DNA from 2 places in the Paenibacillus sp. PastF-3 genome. Region 2 is predicted to be linked to the other one. Evidence: riboswitches for the same ligand, from Rfam matches in the RefSeq annotation. Region 2 holds a riboswitch; the other holds the start of a gene.
The links. A riboswitch is a leader RNA that binds a small molecule or an ion and turns the genes downstream of it on or off. The one in region 2 is predicted to bind FMN.
Positions count from the first base shown of each region.

Region 1: linked by a shared signal. The riboswitch ahead of M2444_RS07295 (DMT family transporter) and the one ahead of ribD (bifunctional diaminohydroxyphosphoribosylaminopyrimidine deaminase/5-amino-6-(5-phosphoribosylamino)uracil reductase RibD) in region 2 are both predicted to bind FMN.

Region 1 is NZ_JARXWM010000003.1:9,455-17,354, reverse strand. It holds gene M2444_RS07315 (carboxylesterase/lipase family protein) at 1-867, shown strand, start outside; gene M2444_RS07310 (VOC family protein) at 891-1,295, shown strand; gene M2444_RS07305 (N-acetylmuramoyl-L-alanine amidase family protein) at 1,348-2,841, opposite strand; gene M2444_RS07300 (substrate-binding domain-containing protein) at 3,049-4,239, opposite strand; FMN riboswitch at 4,449-4,597, shown strand; gene M2444_RS07295 (DMT family transporter) at 4,724-5,683, shown strand; gene M2444_RS07290 (sensor histidine kinase) at 5,986-7,737, shown strand; gene M2444_RS07285 (response regulator transcription factor) at 7,749-7,900, shown strand, end outside.
Region 2 is NZ_JARXWM010000002.1:685,774-693,673, reverse strand. It holds gene M2444_RS07215 (sensor histidine kinase) at 1-110, opposite strand, end outside; gene M2444_RS07210 (response regulator transcription factor) at 107-817, opposite strand; gene mscL (large-conductance mechanosensitive channel protein MscL) at 1,339-1,743, shown strand; FMN riboswitch at 2,062-2,237, shown strand; gene ribD (bifunctional diaminohydroxyphosphoribosylaminopyrimidine deaminase/5-amino-6-(5-phosphoribosylamino)uracil reductase RibD) at 2,454-3,554, shown strand; gene ribE (riboflavin synthase) at 3,656-4,324, shown strand; gene M2444_RS07190 (bifunctional 3,4-dihydroxy-2-butanone-4-phosphate synthase/GTP cyclohydrolase II) at 4,387-5,640, shown strand; gene ribH (6,7-dimethyl-8-ribityllumazine synthase) at 5,677-6,144, shown strand; gene M2444_RS07180 (segregation and condensation protein A) at 6,281-7,072, shown strand; gene scpB (SMC-Scp complex subunit ScpB) at 7,041-7,643, shown strand; gene M2444_RS07170 (DUF2953 domain-containing protein) at 7,829-7,900, shown strand, end outside.

The sequences.
Region 1 (7,900 bases), on a different contig from region 2:
CCTGCTGCAAAGGGATTATTTGCTGGAGCGATCATGCAAAGTGGGGCTGCTCAAACTTTGCCAAATCAGCAAGGAAAAGATATTGCTGTAGCATTACTTACTGAACTAGGCATTTCCCCTGATGGAGATACTAGCCTACTTAATACTTTCTCAGCGGAACAAATTATAGACGCAGCCACAAGAATGACCATTAAATTAACGGGTGGTTCAATAGGCATGTTATTTCAGCCTGTCATTGATGGGGATACGCTTCCTATAGATCCTGCACAGGCTGTGGCAGAAGGATCGGCCCAGGGGATTCCGTTGTTGATTGGAACCAATCGAGATGAGGGTAATTTATTTTTCAGGGGAGAGACACCAGGTGCAGACTTTGATGAATCGCTCAAGGCGCTGGAGCAGATGATGGGAACTGGAAGTCTGGCGGAGGTTGCCAGCCACTATTCTTCTACATGGGAAGGACAGGCGGAGATTCTAACGGATCTATATTTCTGGGGTACTTCTATATCCTTAGCTGAGAATCAATTGGCCTATGCGCCTGTGTGGATGTATCGTTTTGATGGGACGGTCCCTGGCCATCCATTGTTAAATAAAGCTGTACATGGTGCGGAAATTGTCTATGCTTTTAATAATTTGTCTCATGTAACTCGCTTGGGCGCGGAAATTACACCGGGGATGCAAAAATTGGCTAAAAGTATGCATGCGGCATGGATTGCCTTTGCTCATCGTGGAAACCCAGCTACATCTGAGCTATCATGGCCTGAGTATAATCTGGAAGAACGTCCTACACTGATCTTTGATGAGGAGATGCGAGTTACTCAAGATCCCGATTCAGAGAAACGCAAGAGAATTGTCTCTATTCTGGTTTGAGAAGTCTGAGGGGATGAACGGGGATGAAAATTCAAGGATTTAATCATGTGACGGTAAATGTGAGTGATTTATCACGTTCATTGAATTTCTATACGGGTATTTTGGGTCTTCAGCTAATTCACAAAGGGAATACAGATGCTTATCTGGAATGGGGGAGCGCATGGATTTGCCTCATTGAAAAGCCAAAATACATTGAATTAATGAGCAATGTAATTGGGATAGACCACATTGCTTTTAGTATAGCGGAAGAACATTTCGAGGAGGCAGTACAGGTACTCCGTACCCACGAAGTACGAATCATTAGAGGACCTGTTAAAAGGGGAGTAGGCAGGACAGTCAACTTTCTCGATCCAGATGGGATTCAGTTAGAGCTGCACACTTCTAATCTAAGAGAACGAATGAGTGTTTGGAATAACAAACATGAATAAATAGAAAGAGGAGCTTCAAAGCCAATTGGTGGCTTTGAAGCTCCTCTTTTTTCTATCGACCTAAATATTCCTTTATCCCTAGAACTACTGCTTCGGCTATCCTATTCTGTACATCCACGGTGAAGAGTAATCCTTCGTCCTTGGTATTACTTAAGTAACCACATTCTAATAAAATGGCTGGCATTTTAGTTTCTCTTGTTACATGATAATTCGCTTGACGAACCCCTCGATCCTGAAGACCTGTAGCAACAGTAAGATATTTATGAACGGTTTGCGCGAATAATAAACTATCTTTACGTGTGTAATAGGTCTCAGTACCACTAGGATTGCTCTTACTGCCCACTGGGATACTATTGGCATGAACAGAGATGAACAAATCTGCTTTTACCTTATTGGCGAGGTTGGATCTGTCCTGTAGGGTCGGGTATGTATCATCACTTCGAGTGAGCACAACCTCAATATTTGGCTCTTTCTTTAGTAGTTCTGCAATTTTCAGTGCTGTTGGCAAGGTGAAATCCTTCTCTTTTCGGTTACTTCCGGTGCCAGGATCTTTCCCACCATGTCCTGCATCAATGACGATTATCTTCTTGTCTGTGTTGCCGGTTGAAGGTGGAGGCGTTGTAACCGGTACTTCTGGTACAGTGGTTGCAGGAGGCGTGGTGCTTGTCCCATTTAGATCCACTATAATAAGTCCATCGTTAGCATTTGTTACACTGTAGTTATTCGCGCTGTTCAGATCAATCACGATCCGGATCGTAGAGGGAGAACTACTGAATAATGAATAACGAATGGTTGAGACGTTAGGATATTCGGTAATCGTCAACTGCCCGCTTTGGTTTTTTCCGACAGAAAGGTTCTGATGAAAGCTGTCGCCAAAGCTGGTATTCGGTAAATCTACGACAATTCGGTCTTTATCTGTCATTGTGAATACATTAGGTGTTACACTACCGTTCACCGCAACGATTAGTTTATTATCAACGAAGCTAAGATTTGTGACTGCAGCTGAGGAATTTCCGTCGGTTGCTGTGTTACCGTTGGATCCATTATCAGAGGGTGCGGTTACAGAAGTGTCTGGAACTGTAATTTCTGGATCGCTTCCGCCAATCTCTGGCACTGGAGAAGTTAAGTAGACCGTTTTGGTCACATTATCCCAACCTACAGTAGTTCCTGTCTGTTCACCAACAAATCTTAAAGGAACGAGGGTCGTGTTGCCACTTAGAAAAGGAGGGTTGTCCAGTTTTACCTGTTTCCCCGAAGCCTCTGCCATCGCATTATTCACGATAAGCTTTAATGTCGTTCCCTTTTGCTCAATGGTTGCAGTCTTGGTCACATTATCCCATTTCACGGTATAACCAAGCTGCTCCGTAACGAGGCGAAGTGGAACCATCACGCTTCCATTTACAATTTGAACTTGTGCTTCTTTAGAAATCTTAAGATCATTGCCGTCTAGATTGATGTGTGTCTCTGCAGAGCCGGCATAACCAGTTCCTGGATGAACCAGCACCAACAAAAGCAGCAGTAACGCCAAAAAACCAAACTTCTTCATCTGCAATCCCTACCATCCCCGTTTCTTGGTTTCTAGCAATTCTTACTTTTTCTTCCTTTGATGCAGTTTCAGCGTATATAATTCTTAAACGACAATAGTTTCCAAAAGTTGCGCTCTTTTAGAGTGAAAAAGGAAAAATTTCGGTAGAAAAAGCGAAAAGAGAGCTTTCCCAAACATTTGGGTTAGCTCTCTTTCCCTAACAATATTTTATTTCAAAGAAGTATAACCCGTTTTTTCTACCAATTCCTGACCCTGAGCAGATTGCATCCAATCTAGAAAGGGCTGAATATTGGGGTTGTCACTTCCGGCAGTCACAGCATAAAATTCTGTAGCCAAAGGGTACTGTCCACTACGAATACTTTCTTTGTCGGGCTTAACACCATCTATGGCGAGTAGTGCAATTTCCCCGCTTTGATTCATTTCTGAGGCGTAGAATAAGAAGCTGTACCCGAGTGCATTTTTATAATTGCGATAGCTGGATGTTTGTTTAATGATTCCGCTCATAATATCTGCGACGTCTTCCTTAGGTGGTGTCATGAGTATGGTATCTCCCATAAACTTTTGCAGCATCGTCTGGCTCCCACTATCCTCTGGCCGTTGAAAAGCGCGAATACGGTTATTAGCTCCGCCTACATCTTTCCAATTGGTGATCTTGCCTGCGTAGATATCTTTAAGCTGGGCGGTAGAAAGTCCAGTCACTTCGTTTCGTTTATTCACAAAAAATACGAAAGCCTCGCGCCCAATAGGTGTGAGCTTCAGCTCGACGCCTTTTCGCTTCGCATGTTTTTGCTGAGCAAGAGAAGGAGCAGCCACAAAAATAATATCGGTTTCACCTTCAATTAGTCTTTTGTAAGCTTCCGGTGTGCTGCTGCAAATTACTTGGCCGATTTGAAAATCATATGGTTTATAATTGCCCGCAGGATAAGCAGATTGCACGAAAGCTGAATACAGTGGGTAAAGTGCGGTTGCACCATCCAGCTTGGGTGGATTGCTATCGATACTATAGGCAGAAGGTTTGTCTAATTTCACTGCTTTCGTATTCTCAGCAAAGGGTTCATATTGTACGAGATTGACCTCCCGATCATCGACCGTGGCAATGCTGTTAGTATATGCTTGCTTGATCTCATATCCTGCGGTTACGAGCACACTAAGTCCGAGGATGGATAGCAATATTATATTGCTTGTTTTTCGGGACAACAAATCAAATATAAGGAGTACAACGTAAATGGCTATTACCACAGATAAAATCGCCACAAGAGGAGTATAAAAGATAAGCCCCCCGAAAAGCGCAGTAATTATCGAACCTATGAATCCTAAAAAAGCTATGACTCCGACCGCAAAAAAGGAGAACAATAGCTTCGTCCAGAATGACTCCTTCATCCAAAATGATTTCTTCATAACAACCTCCTTAGAAAAATTCCTAAACTATGGAAAAATAAACATAATTTCATTATACAGATTTTTGTGGATGAGACAGTAGAACAATAACGAAAAAAATATGTAATAAAAAGCTGTAATACATGAAAATTTTATGTATATTTTCATAAAGTACTGGACGAATGGCAAGAAGAGGTTTATTCTGAGATTGTGAAAAAAACAACGGAATACAAGATTCTCGGGGTAGGGTGAAATTCCCAACCGGCGGTAATGTTCAAAGCGAACTAAGCCCGCGACTCACTTGTTCTGCTTGCAGAGAAGTGACTGATCTGGTGTGAATCCAGAGCCGACGGTAAAGTCCGGATGGGAGAGGATCATAAGATGAAGGCGCTAGGAGTCTATCCTGTACGTCTTTATTGATAATGCCCCCGAGTCGACCTTTTATGGTGATTCGGGGGTTTTTGGTCTCTTATCGAGGGTTTGTATCGACAAGGAGAATGGGATTATGAGTAATGTAACAGCTTCAACATCAGCTAATAAGGTAAGCAGCACGTCGCCGTTACGCAGTGGTTTTTGGCTCGTTGTGTTCGGTGCAGCACTATGGGGCGTGGATCCGCTCTTTCGTATTATCCTCTTAAAATCCTTGACCTCATCGCAAATTGTTCTTTTGGAGCATGTGGTGCTTTTCTTGGCTGCTTCCCCTGTTCTTTGGCGTCACCGGGCGGAGCTAAAAGGTATTGGATTCCGCCAGATTGGAGCTTTGCTAATTGTTTCCTGGGGAGGTTCTGCCGGGGCAACAATTCTATTTACGATGGCACTCTCCAGTGGGGATTTAAATGCTGTGCTGTTGCTGCAAAAGCTTCAGCCGATATTCGCTATCGGTCTTGCAGCCTTAATTCTTAAAGAACGTCTGCCTAAAAATTTCGGGATCCTCATTACTGTGGCTCTGGTAGGAACCTACCTGCTGACCTTTGGCTGGAGTATTCCATTCGGACATGTGAACAACTTTATCGGTGTTAGCAGTCTGATGGCCTTAGGAGCGGCCGCATTATGGGGTGGCTCGACAGTAATGGGACGTTATCTGCTTGGGTCTATGAAATATGAGACAGTGACTTCCCTAAGATTTATAATGGCGCTGCCGCTGCTTTTCGTAATCACCACATTAGAAGGGGCTCCTTGGCAGATTAATGGTGGATTTGGTGCATCTGCTGCCATAGCCATTAATTTGTTGCTGCAGGCTTTGCTGCCAGGACTGCTCAGTATGCTAATGTATTACAAAGGACTCAGCACTACCAAAGCTTCCTTCGCTACATTGGCTGAACTAAGCTTTCCTATGACGGGAGTAATCATTAACTGGATCGTATTCCAGCAGCTCGTCACCCTACCGCAAATTATCGGGTTCGCGTTGATCTGGACTGCTTTATTCTTTATATCGAGTCAACAATCTAAAGCACAAACGCTCTGAACAGACTCTGATTGTATAGATTGAACTAAATAAAGTATAAAGGGATGACTGAATGCCTAGAGGCTTTCGGATCATCCCTTTTTGTATGTCTCAACAATACATTAGACTGCAAAAACTGCAGAAATGTTTCGTACGTAGCATATAGCGTAATAATTTAAGCCTTTACAATAGAGAGGACGATAACAGTGCTTGAACAAGCTATCACCTGTCTACCTCATTGTGCGGGGAGAAATTATCTATGCGTTAATGAAGATTATTTGTACAATAGAGGCTATGACATTTGAGTCGGAGTGTGAAGGAAAGTGTATAGATATAATTTATTTACCAAAATCGTAAGTATCATGGTCATCATGCTGATTCCTATTACGATCCTCTATTTCTATTCCAATAAGACGACCACGGATGTGCTACGTACGGAGTTAAATACTTCGAACAGCAATCAGCTCAGTTTTTTTCAGAATCAAGTCGAGAGTAATATGGAGCTGTTGTCCTCCTGGCCGATCCTGCTCATTCATGATCCTGATATTTTGAGCTTAAAGGATACTTATTTAAAGGGGACACATTTGAACCTGGATGCAATAAATTTGATTAAGCGGATTCAGACCAAAATCAGTATTCAGGAAAGCTCCTCCAACTGGAAGAGTAAGTTGTATCTATATTCACCGTCGATCCACCGAATGGTGTCAGAGAATGATGCTTTACCATATTCGGATGAGGATTTGAAGCGGGAAGTAAAGTCAGGCTGGCATGTAGAAAAGATCATTGAGCAGGATGGCGACCATTTTGTGTTCTCTTGGTTTTCTTTTACCCCCTTCATGTCAGAGTTCACTCCTGAAAAGGCCAATACGATTATGAAGGTGGAGTTTGACAGCCGAAACATTGAAGATATGCTGGATAAATTTAAAAGTGATGGCAGGAGAGATCCTTTTTATTATAAACAGGGTACTGGACTTATCTTTAACCGTAGTGCTGACAAGCTGCTAGCTAATGAATTGGTAAATAGGCTGGAGCAAGAGCAGTTGAAGCAAAGCGAAAATCGTACAGTGAACATTAATGGTGAGTCCTACAGTGTAAACATAGTCTTTTCGGATAAAATGGGCTGGTATTTGATCGACTATATGCCGCTGTCAGAAATACTGCATCCAATCCAAACCTCCAATCGCTTATTTTATTTTGCTATTGGTGCATTGTTATTAATGAGCTGTCTGGTAGCCTATCTACTATATGTGCAGGTGCAGGTGCCCGTTAGATTATTGGTTGGAGGCTTCCAGAGGTTGAAGCAAGGAGACTACTCTGCGCGGGTGGAGATCAAAGGTAAAAATGAGTTCAGCTTCCTGTCCGGAAGGTTTAATAGCATGGTGGAACAGATTCAGAAGCTGATCGAGAATGTGTTAATGGAAAAAATCCATGTTAGGGAAGCCAGATTAAAGCAGCTTCAATCTCAGATCAATCCGCATTTCTTCTATAATTGCTTCTCCTTTATTACGAGTATGGCGAAGCTCGATAATATGGGTGCTGTCGTCGGTATGTCGCATAATTTATCCCGGTATTACAGATATACGACCCGCCAAGAACGCGATCTTGTCGCTTTATCTGAAGAAACGGAATTTGTGACTCACTATCTGGAGATCCAAAAAATGAGGATGAGCAGACTTCAATATGAAGTTCTTATCCCACCGCAAATGCGGAAACGGGATCTTCCTCCGTTGGTTCTTCAGCCTTTGGTCGAGAATGCGGTTATCCATGGAATTGAGCCTGTCTCTAAAGAGGGGCTGGTGCGAATTACGGGCACATGCAACGGAAGAGTTATGACATTAACGGTTGAGGATGACGGAAAAGGCATGACCCCGGAGGAAATTATCGTATTGGAAAATAAGCTAGGCAAAGCGATGGATGAAGAAATGGGCTGCGGGCTTTGGAATGTGCATCAGAGAATGCGGCTGCGTTTTGGTGAGGATGCAGGATTGACGATTGCACCATCATCACTTGGAGGACTACAGGTTAAACTTCAGTGGTTGCTACCGCTAACTGACAATAATATGGATGACATCTAGGAGGGAATATGTTGATAGAGATATTGTTAGTCGATGATGAGCCTTATGTAACAGAAAGTCTGGCCCGCACGATTCCGTGGGACGAGATTGGCGTAAAGCAAGTGCATCAGGCGGCATCAGGTGCTGAGGCTCTGGAAATATTGGAACAGCAGGATATAGATAT
Region 2 (7,900 bases):
AGGGATATACCATAATAGCCGACCAATACGATTGCTGCTGTAAGTGCTAGACTCGTTAGGCTGAAGCCAACGATTTTCCAGGATAGGGTATCGAATCGTTTAAAGTTCAACTAGAAGGACCTCCTTTCTCCAATTTGTAGCCAACGCCCCATACCGTCTTCAAATATTGTGGTTTTCTCGGATTAGCTTCAATTTTTTCTCTGATTTTTCGAATGTGAACCATGAGCGTATTATTGCTTTCGAGAAATTGTTCTTTCCATACTTTAGCGTAAATTTGCTCCATGCTTAGTACTTGTCCCCTGTGACGGGCGAGCAGCTCCAGAATTGCAAATTCTCTCGGAGTAAGTTTTACTGGGTGATCATCCACGCTAACTTCATGCGTAATCGAGTTAATAACCAAGCCATCAATGATGATATCATCCTGTTTGGCACTTAGATCTAACATGTAATTCCGGGTTCTACGCAGCTGAGATTTAATGCGGGCGACAAGCTCCAACGGACTAAAAGGCTTCGTAACATAATCATCCGCACCTACACTGAGTCCCGTGATTTTGTCTAGTTCCTGACCCTTAGCAGATAACATAATAATTGGAAATTTATGTGTTTCGCGAATTTTAATACAAGCCTCGATACCATCCATGTTGGGCATCATGATATCTAGAACCATTAGGTCTATAGTTTCATTCTTGATAATTTCAAGTGCTTCCAGCCCGTCACGGGCAGTGAACAGACGGTATCCCTCGTTCTCCAGATAGATCTGCATGAGTTTAATAATTTCTGCTTCGTCGTCAACCAAAAGTAATGTTGCGTTGTGCATTACTCAGCGTCCTTTCTTGTAAAGCCTCCTTACTACAAGAAGTATACATTTCCGTAAAACATTCAGGCAAATGGCAGATCACGTGCTGAAAGACTAACAACGATCCAAGAGAAACTTAAAGCTAGAATATAGCCGCCTGCATAACAGAGATGCGGATGCAAAAAAGTACTGATAGCTTGGGAAAGCTGTCGGTACAGCCCCAATTACCCAAATACTCGAAGCACCATTCTAGGTTGTTATTTCCTTTAGCTTGCTCCCATCGAAGAGCCTCAATCCATGTTTTAATCTGTGCAGAAAGAACGAGCTGGGGCTTGGAATGCTTTTTTTAAAAGTTGAAAAAGTTTCCATGTTAGGAATCTTCCTTTTTGTAGTTCGTAATCCTTATTTAACATGAGATTTCTTAACAACGGTGGCAGGCAAAAGTAAAGGTAAACTTAATAGTTTCTTAACAAGTCTTAAGATTTGGGAAGCGGCTATGCTATAATAATTTCAAATTCAATAGGTTGGAGGAGAATTGGAAGATGTGGAAAGAGTTTAAAGCTTTTGCCCTGAAAGGAAATGTACTAGATTTAGCCATTGCTGTCGTTATCGGAGCAGCTTTTGGTAAGATTGTGACCTCATTAGTATCTGACATCATTACGCCAATTGTTGGCTTGATAACAGGTGGTATAGATCTGAAGGATCGGGCTCTAAGTGTTATGGTTATGCATAATGAACTGATTATTCCTTATGGGCAATTTTTGCAGGCGGTCGTTGATTTCTTTATTATTTCCTTCTCAATCTTTATGGTGATTAAACTGGCTAATAAATTCCAGCGCAAAGAAGCCGTTAAAGTTGAAGTGGTGGAGACGCCAGCACCCGCAGAAGATATCGTGTTGCTAACGGAAATTCGTGATCTATTGAAACAACAAGAACGTGGTTTGTAATTGAAAAGGAAAAGAAGCGCCTGGAGATAAAGTCCTGGCGCTTCTTTGTTTTCTTCTTTTTATGAAATTATGGAATGGATTATAACTGTACCTCCGTTGGCTTTCTATAGCCCAATAAAAGGGATGGATGTGTAAGAGAGAGACGAATTCTTATAAAAGTTTGTTAATATAAAACCATATCGTTTCTTCTTGTAATCACCATACCTCTCAGAATCAAGTTACAAATTTTAAGTAAATATATAAAACGCACTTGCATTTCGAAGGTGTAAGTGATAATTTTGTTAGTAAGGAAAACTTGAACCTCAATTAAATAAAGGATCAATCCTTCAGGGCAGGGTGTAATTCCCTACCGGCGGTGATGTTGTTGTAGAGTGCTTATTTCTTAAGTTTATCTACCACACTTAGTCCGCTACCCGGCTCGCGTTGTTGACGCGAACGGTGGACCCGGTGAAATTCCGGGACCGACAGTATAGTCTGGATGGAAGAAGGAGAGGTTAACCGCTTGTCTGTTTTAGACAGGTGGACTGCAGTGTTTTCATTTATTATGTGCGATATTTCACAATTACCGTCGTTTGACGGTTATTTACGCACACTTTTATTTGGACTGCCGCTAAACTCTCGCATAACCCATCTTTACTCCTCCTGGAGAATGAGATGGGTTTTTCTGTTTTTATGCATCAGATAGACAGTAAGTGGATAGGAGGAACGAGATGGACAACATGAATGACGAGTTTTATATGTCGCTAGCGCTGGATATGGCAGAACGGGCCCAAGGACAGACCGGAATTAACCCAGTTGTTGGCTGCGTGGTTGTAAAAAATGGAGCGATGATTGGGCTTGGAACTCATTTGCAGCGCGGAACGGGTCATGCTGAGGTGCATGCCTTGAACATGGCGGCTGGTCAAGCTCAAGGCAGCACTGCCTATGTAACACTCGAACCGTGTAGCCACTATGGTAAGACCCCGCCCTGCAGCCAAAGGCTGATCGACGAGGGAGTAGCCAGAGTGGTAGTCGCTTGTGAAGACCCTAACCCTCAGGTGGCGGGTCGTGGGGTTCAAATGCTGCGTGAAGCTGGTATTGAAGTAGAGGTAGGGTTGCTGCGTGATCGTGCGTTGCGGCTGAATGAGCGGTTTATCAAATATATTTTGACAAAACAGCCGTTTGTTACACTCAAGAGTGCCAGTACGCTGGATGGTAACCTAGCTACCAAATCTGGTGACAGTAAATGGATTTCGAATGGAGAAGCGCGGGAGATCGTACATACACTGCGGCATCGGCATCAGGGAATTATGGTCGGTGTGAACACAGTCATTGCAGATAATCCTTCACTGACCACAAGAACGGAAGTGCCGGGCATTAGCCCGATACGGATTGTAATTGATTCTGGACTACGTATTCCATTGGATTCAGCAGTTGTAAGTGACGGTCTAGCGCCTACTATCATCGTGACAACTGAAGCTGCAGATGCTGAAAAGAAAGCAGCGCTTCTTCAAGCAGGTGTGCAAATCATTGTTAGCGGAGCAGGACCACGCGTGGATTTGAAGGCTGCTATGGTAACGCTCGGTGAAATGGAAATCGGATCGATTTTACTTGAAGGCGGAGGTACGTTAAATGGAGCGATGCTGGAGAGTGGGCTAGTTGATCGAGTGATTCTCTTTTTCGCTCCAAAGATTGTTGGCGGTGGTGCTGAAGCGAAAGGGACGTTTGTATTTCCAGGTGTAGAGTTAATGAAGGATGCGATTTCTCTGGAGGGATTGGAAGTAAAAGTGCTCGGAGATAATGTATGTATCAGCGGTACTCCGGTACGCTAAAGTGAATGGTTACAAAACTTAATCGTGTGCTTCCAGAGCAATTTTTGTTCGGAGAGATAGCGGAGAAGTGTTACTCACATAAAACTCCTAGGAGGGAAAGCATGTTCACTGGATTAGTCGAAGAAGTTGGCACTCTGAGAAGTGTCTCCGCCGGTGGAGAAATGATGGTGCTGAACATTGCCGCTTCCGTCATCATGGATGATTTGAAGATTGGTGATAGCGTATCGGTTAATGGCGTCTGTCTTACAGCGACAACTTTAGGCGAGAACTATTTTACTGTGGATGTCATGCCTCAGACCTATCGAAACAGTAATCTGAAGGAGCTACGTCCTGGCAGTAGGATGAATCTGGAGCGAGCAATGGCTGCCGGTGGTCGGTTTGGAGGTCATATTGTTCAGGGACATGTAGATGGCACTGCTGTCATCAAAAGCGTAAAGCGTGATCAGAATGCAGTAGTCTATGAGATTGCGCCGGATCGCAAATCGCTGTTTAAATATATCATCCCTAAAGGGTCGATCACGATTGATGGCATTAGCTTAACAGTAGTAAAGACGACGGCTTCATCGTTTACTGTATCCATTATTCCGCATACGCTAGGGGAAACTGTGCTAACTTATAAGCGGGCAGGGGATAGTGTAAATATTGAGTGTGATGTCCTGGGCAAATATGTAGATCATCTTCTGCATTATGGCTCTGCTGCACAGGATGAAGAAAATGATAGCAGCTCCGGGATTAGTCGTGATTTCTTGGCGGCAAACGGATTTGTATAAATAATGAGTAAGCTTACGAAGATGGAAATAACCCTTCGTAAAGCTATTAGGAGGATAGGATCATGAGCGAACAATCGAAGAAGGATAGTGTCTTGGATCCGATTGAAGAAGCGATATATGATTTAATGCGCGGCAAAGTCATCATCGTCGTGGATGATGAAGATCGTGAGAATGAAGGGGATTTTATAGCTCTTGCTGAACGGGCGACACCAGAAGTCATCAATTTTATGATCACTGAGGGACGTGGTTTGGTCTGTATGCCAATTACCGCTGAACGTGCGGAAGAGCTTGAACTACAGGCTATGGTCAGTCACAATACAGATAATCACGGCACAGCCTTTACTGTATCCGTTGACCATATAGATACAACTACTGGTATATCAGCGGGGGAAAGATCCTTGACTGTAAAGGCCATGATTGACCCTAAAGCGAAGCCGTCTGATTTCCGTAGACCTGGCCATATGTTCCCGCTGATTGCGAAAAAAGGCGGCGTACTGCGCCGTTCCGGACATACAGAGGCTGCTGTTGATTTAGCCCGTATGTGTGGTGCATATCCGGCCAGTGTGATTTGTGAAATCATCAAGGAAGATGGCACGATGGCCCGGTTGCCTGATCTGGTTGAAATTGCGAAGAAGCATGATCTGAAGTTGATCAGTATCAAGGATCTCATTCACTATCGTAATGAAAAGGAACAGCTCGTGAATCGTGAGGTATCCGTGCGTCTGCCTACCGATTTCGGTGAGTTTCAGACCATTGCGTATACGAATGAAGTGGATGATAAAGAACATGTAGCTTTGGTGAAGGGCGATATTTCTGGTGATGAGCCCGTATTAGTACGAGTACATTCCGAATGCTTGACGGGTGACGTATTCCACTCCCATCGCTGCGATTGTGGTCCCCAGTTTGAAGCAGCGCTTCGACAGATCGAAGCTGCTGGTAGAGGCGTATTGCTCTATATGCGCCAAGAAGGCAGAGGCATCGGTCTTATTAATAAGCTTAAAGCTTATAAGCTTCAAGAAGAAGGACTCGATACTGTAGATGCCAATCTAAAGCTTGGTTTTCCAGCAGATTTACGTGATTACGGGATCGGTGCACAGATTCTGAAGGATTTAGGGATAAGCCAAATTCGTCTCTTAACCAACAACCCGCGTAAGATCAAAGGGCTGGAGGGCTATGGACTGGAAGTTGTTGAGCGTGTGCCAATACAAATGCCGGAAAATAAAGATAACACCAATTATCTCCATACAAAGCAGGCGAAGCTTGGACATTTGCTGTCTTTTGACGACATTGAACAAAATGAGGATTCCAAAGTATAATCACACACAATAAAAAACGAAGGGTAGATGAATGATATGCCGAAATATTTAGAAGGACATTTAGTTTCCGAAGGATTAAAATACGGAGTTGTAGTAGGACGTTTTAATGAATTTATTACCAGTAAGCTATTATCCGGTGCACTAGATGCCTTTAAGCGCCATGGTGTTGGTGATGATGAGGTGGATGTAGCTTGGGTTCCAGGTGTGTTTGAAATTCCGTTGATCGCTCAAAAAATGGCGGAAAGCGGTAAATACGACGCTGTAATCACTTTAGGAACCGTTATTCGTGGGTCTACAACGCATTATGATTATGTATGTAATGAAGTCGCTAAAGGGGTAGCGGCTATTAATCTTAAAACCGGCGTACCGACAATTTTTGGCGTAGTTACTACTGAAAATATTGAACAGGCCATTGAGCGTTCAGGAACCAAAGCAGGAAATAAAGGCTGGGATGCTGCGACTGCTGCGATTGAAATGGCGAATCTTAACAAACTGTTTAAGTAAGACAGCTATTGACGAATCAGTCGAATTCGTGCTTATTTATAGTATAAGAAGAAAGCATGGATTATAGAGCCCTTTCTACTTGTGTAGCGTCCATTTGGGCGCTGCACTTTACTTTTTTTTGGCGGGAGGATGCTTCGTGACTGTATTGTACAAGCTGGAAACGTTTGAAGGTCCGCTGGATCTGCTATTGCATTTAATTGATAAGGCGGAAATCGACATCCAGGACATTCCGGTCGCCGAGATCACCGAACAGTATATGGAGTACCTGCGAAGTATGCAGGAGCTTGAACTGGATATTACGAGTGAATTTCTCGTGATGGCCGCAACCCTATTATCTATAAAGAGCAAGCTATTGCTGCCCAAACCACCGGTCATTGAGATCGATGATTTTGAATATTACGAAGAAGATGAATTTGATCCACGAACTGAACTCGTTCAGCGACTGATTGAGTATCGTAAATTCAAGAGTATTGCTGTTCATTTAATGGATATGGAGAGCGAGCGGAGCTTGATTTTTACGAAGGAGCCGGAGGATCTGGGGCCATTCGTGCCAGAAGAGATTGACCATACGCTAAAAGGATTACATACTTCCGACCTTATAGCTGCTTTCCGTAAAGCACTAAGTAAGGCGGCAAGAAGGTCATCTTACCAGCGGATCACCCGGGACGAAATATCGGTAAAAGATCGTATACGTGATGTATCGGATGCGCTGCAGCGCAGAGGAAAGGGCGGAAGGCTCCACTTCTCAGCACTGCTGCACGATGAAATGGCGCGACACGAGATCGTAGTTACTTTTCTTGCGATTCTGGAACTGATGAAAATGAAGGCGATATTGTGCTACCAAGAGAAATTGTTTGATGACATCGTAATGGAGTGGAGAGGAGGAGAACACTTCAATGGATTACAAAACGCTGAAATCGATTATTGAGGGCCTGTTGTTTCTATCAGGTGATGAAGGGATCTCTGTGCGGCAAGTTGCCGAAATTACGGAGCAGCGTCCAGAGCTAGCGGCTGGAGCATTAGAAGAACTCAAAGAGGATTATGTAACACAGGAACGGGGGCTGCAGGTAGTCCAAATTGCTGGGAATTATCGGCTGGCAACCTTGCCTGAGCACGCCCATTATTTTGAGCGTTTGGCTTATTCCCCTTCCAGATCAACGCTGTCTCAGGCTGCATTAGAGACATTGGCGATCGTGGCCTATCGTCAGCCGATTACACGGGTAGAGATCGAAGAGATTCGAGGCGTGAAATCGGAACGTGCCATTCATACGCTGAATAATAAGGATTTGATTCATGAGGTAGGTCGTGCGGAAGCCATAGGGCGCCCAATCTTGTATGGGACGACGAAATCATTCTTGGAGAGCTTTGGTCTCGCAAGTCTGAATGAGCTGCCTGAACCATCAAACTTCGAATCCACTGATAATTTGGAAGAGGAGACACAGCTATTGTTCAATAAGCTGGATACCCAAATGTCGTTTGAGGATATTGAGCAATCATAGCTTTTTTTGTTATTCCGCAATGATTTGTATTGCTGGGACAGCCCATAAACCATTGATATGGTTTATGGGCTGTCCCTATTTTTATGAATGGCCACATTTTTTAATCAAACCCCGAATTTTTTCCAGCATAAATTGCCATACTAAACCAAAGGTTCCCATAATTAAGGTTTCTTGGAGGTAAATACGTGACATTATGGCTTGGAATTCCCCTCGGATTGCTGGTAGTGGCAATGATTCTGCTTTTGTCTTCATCTATT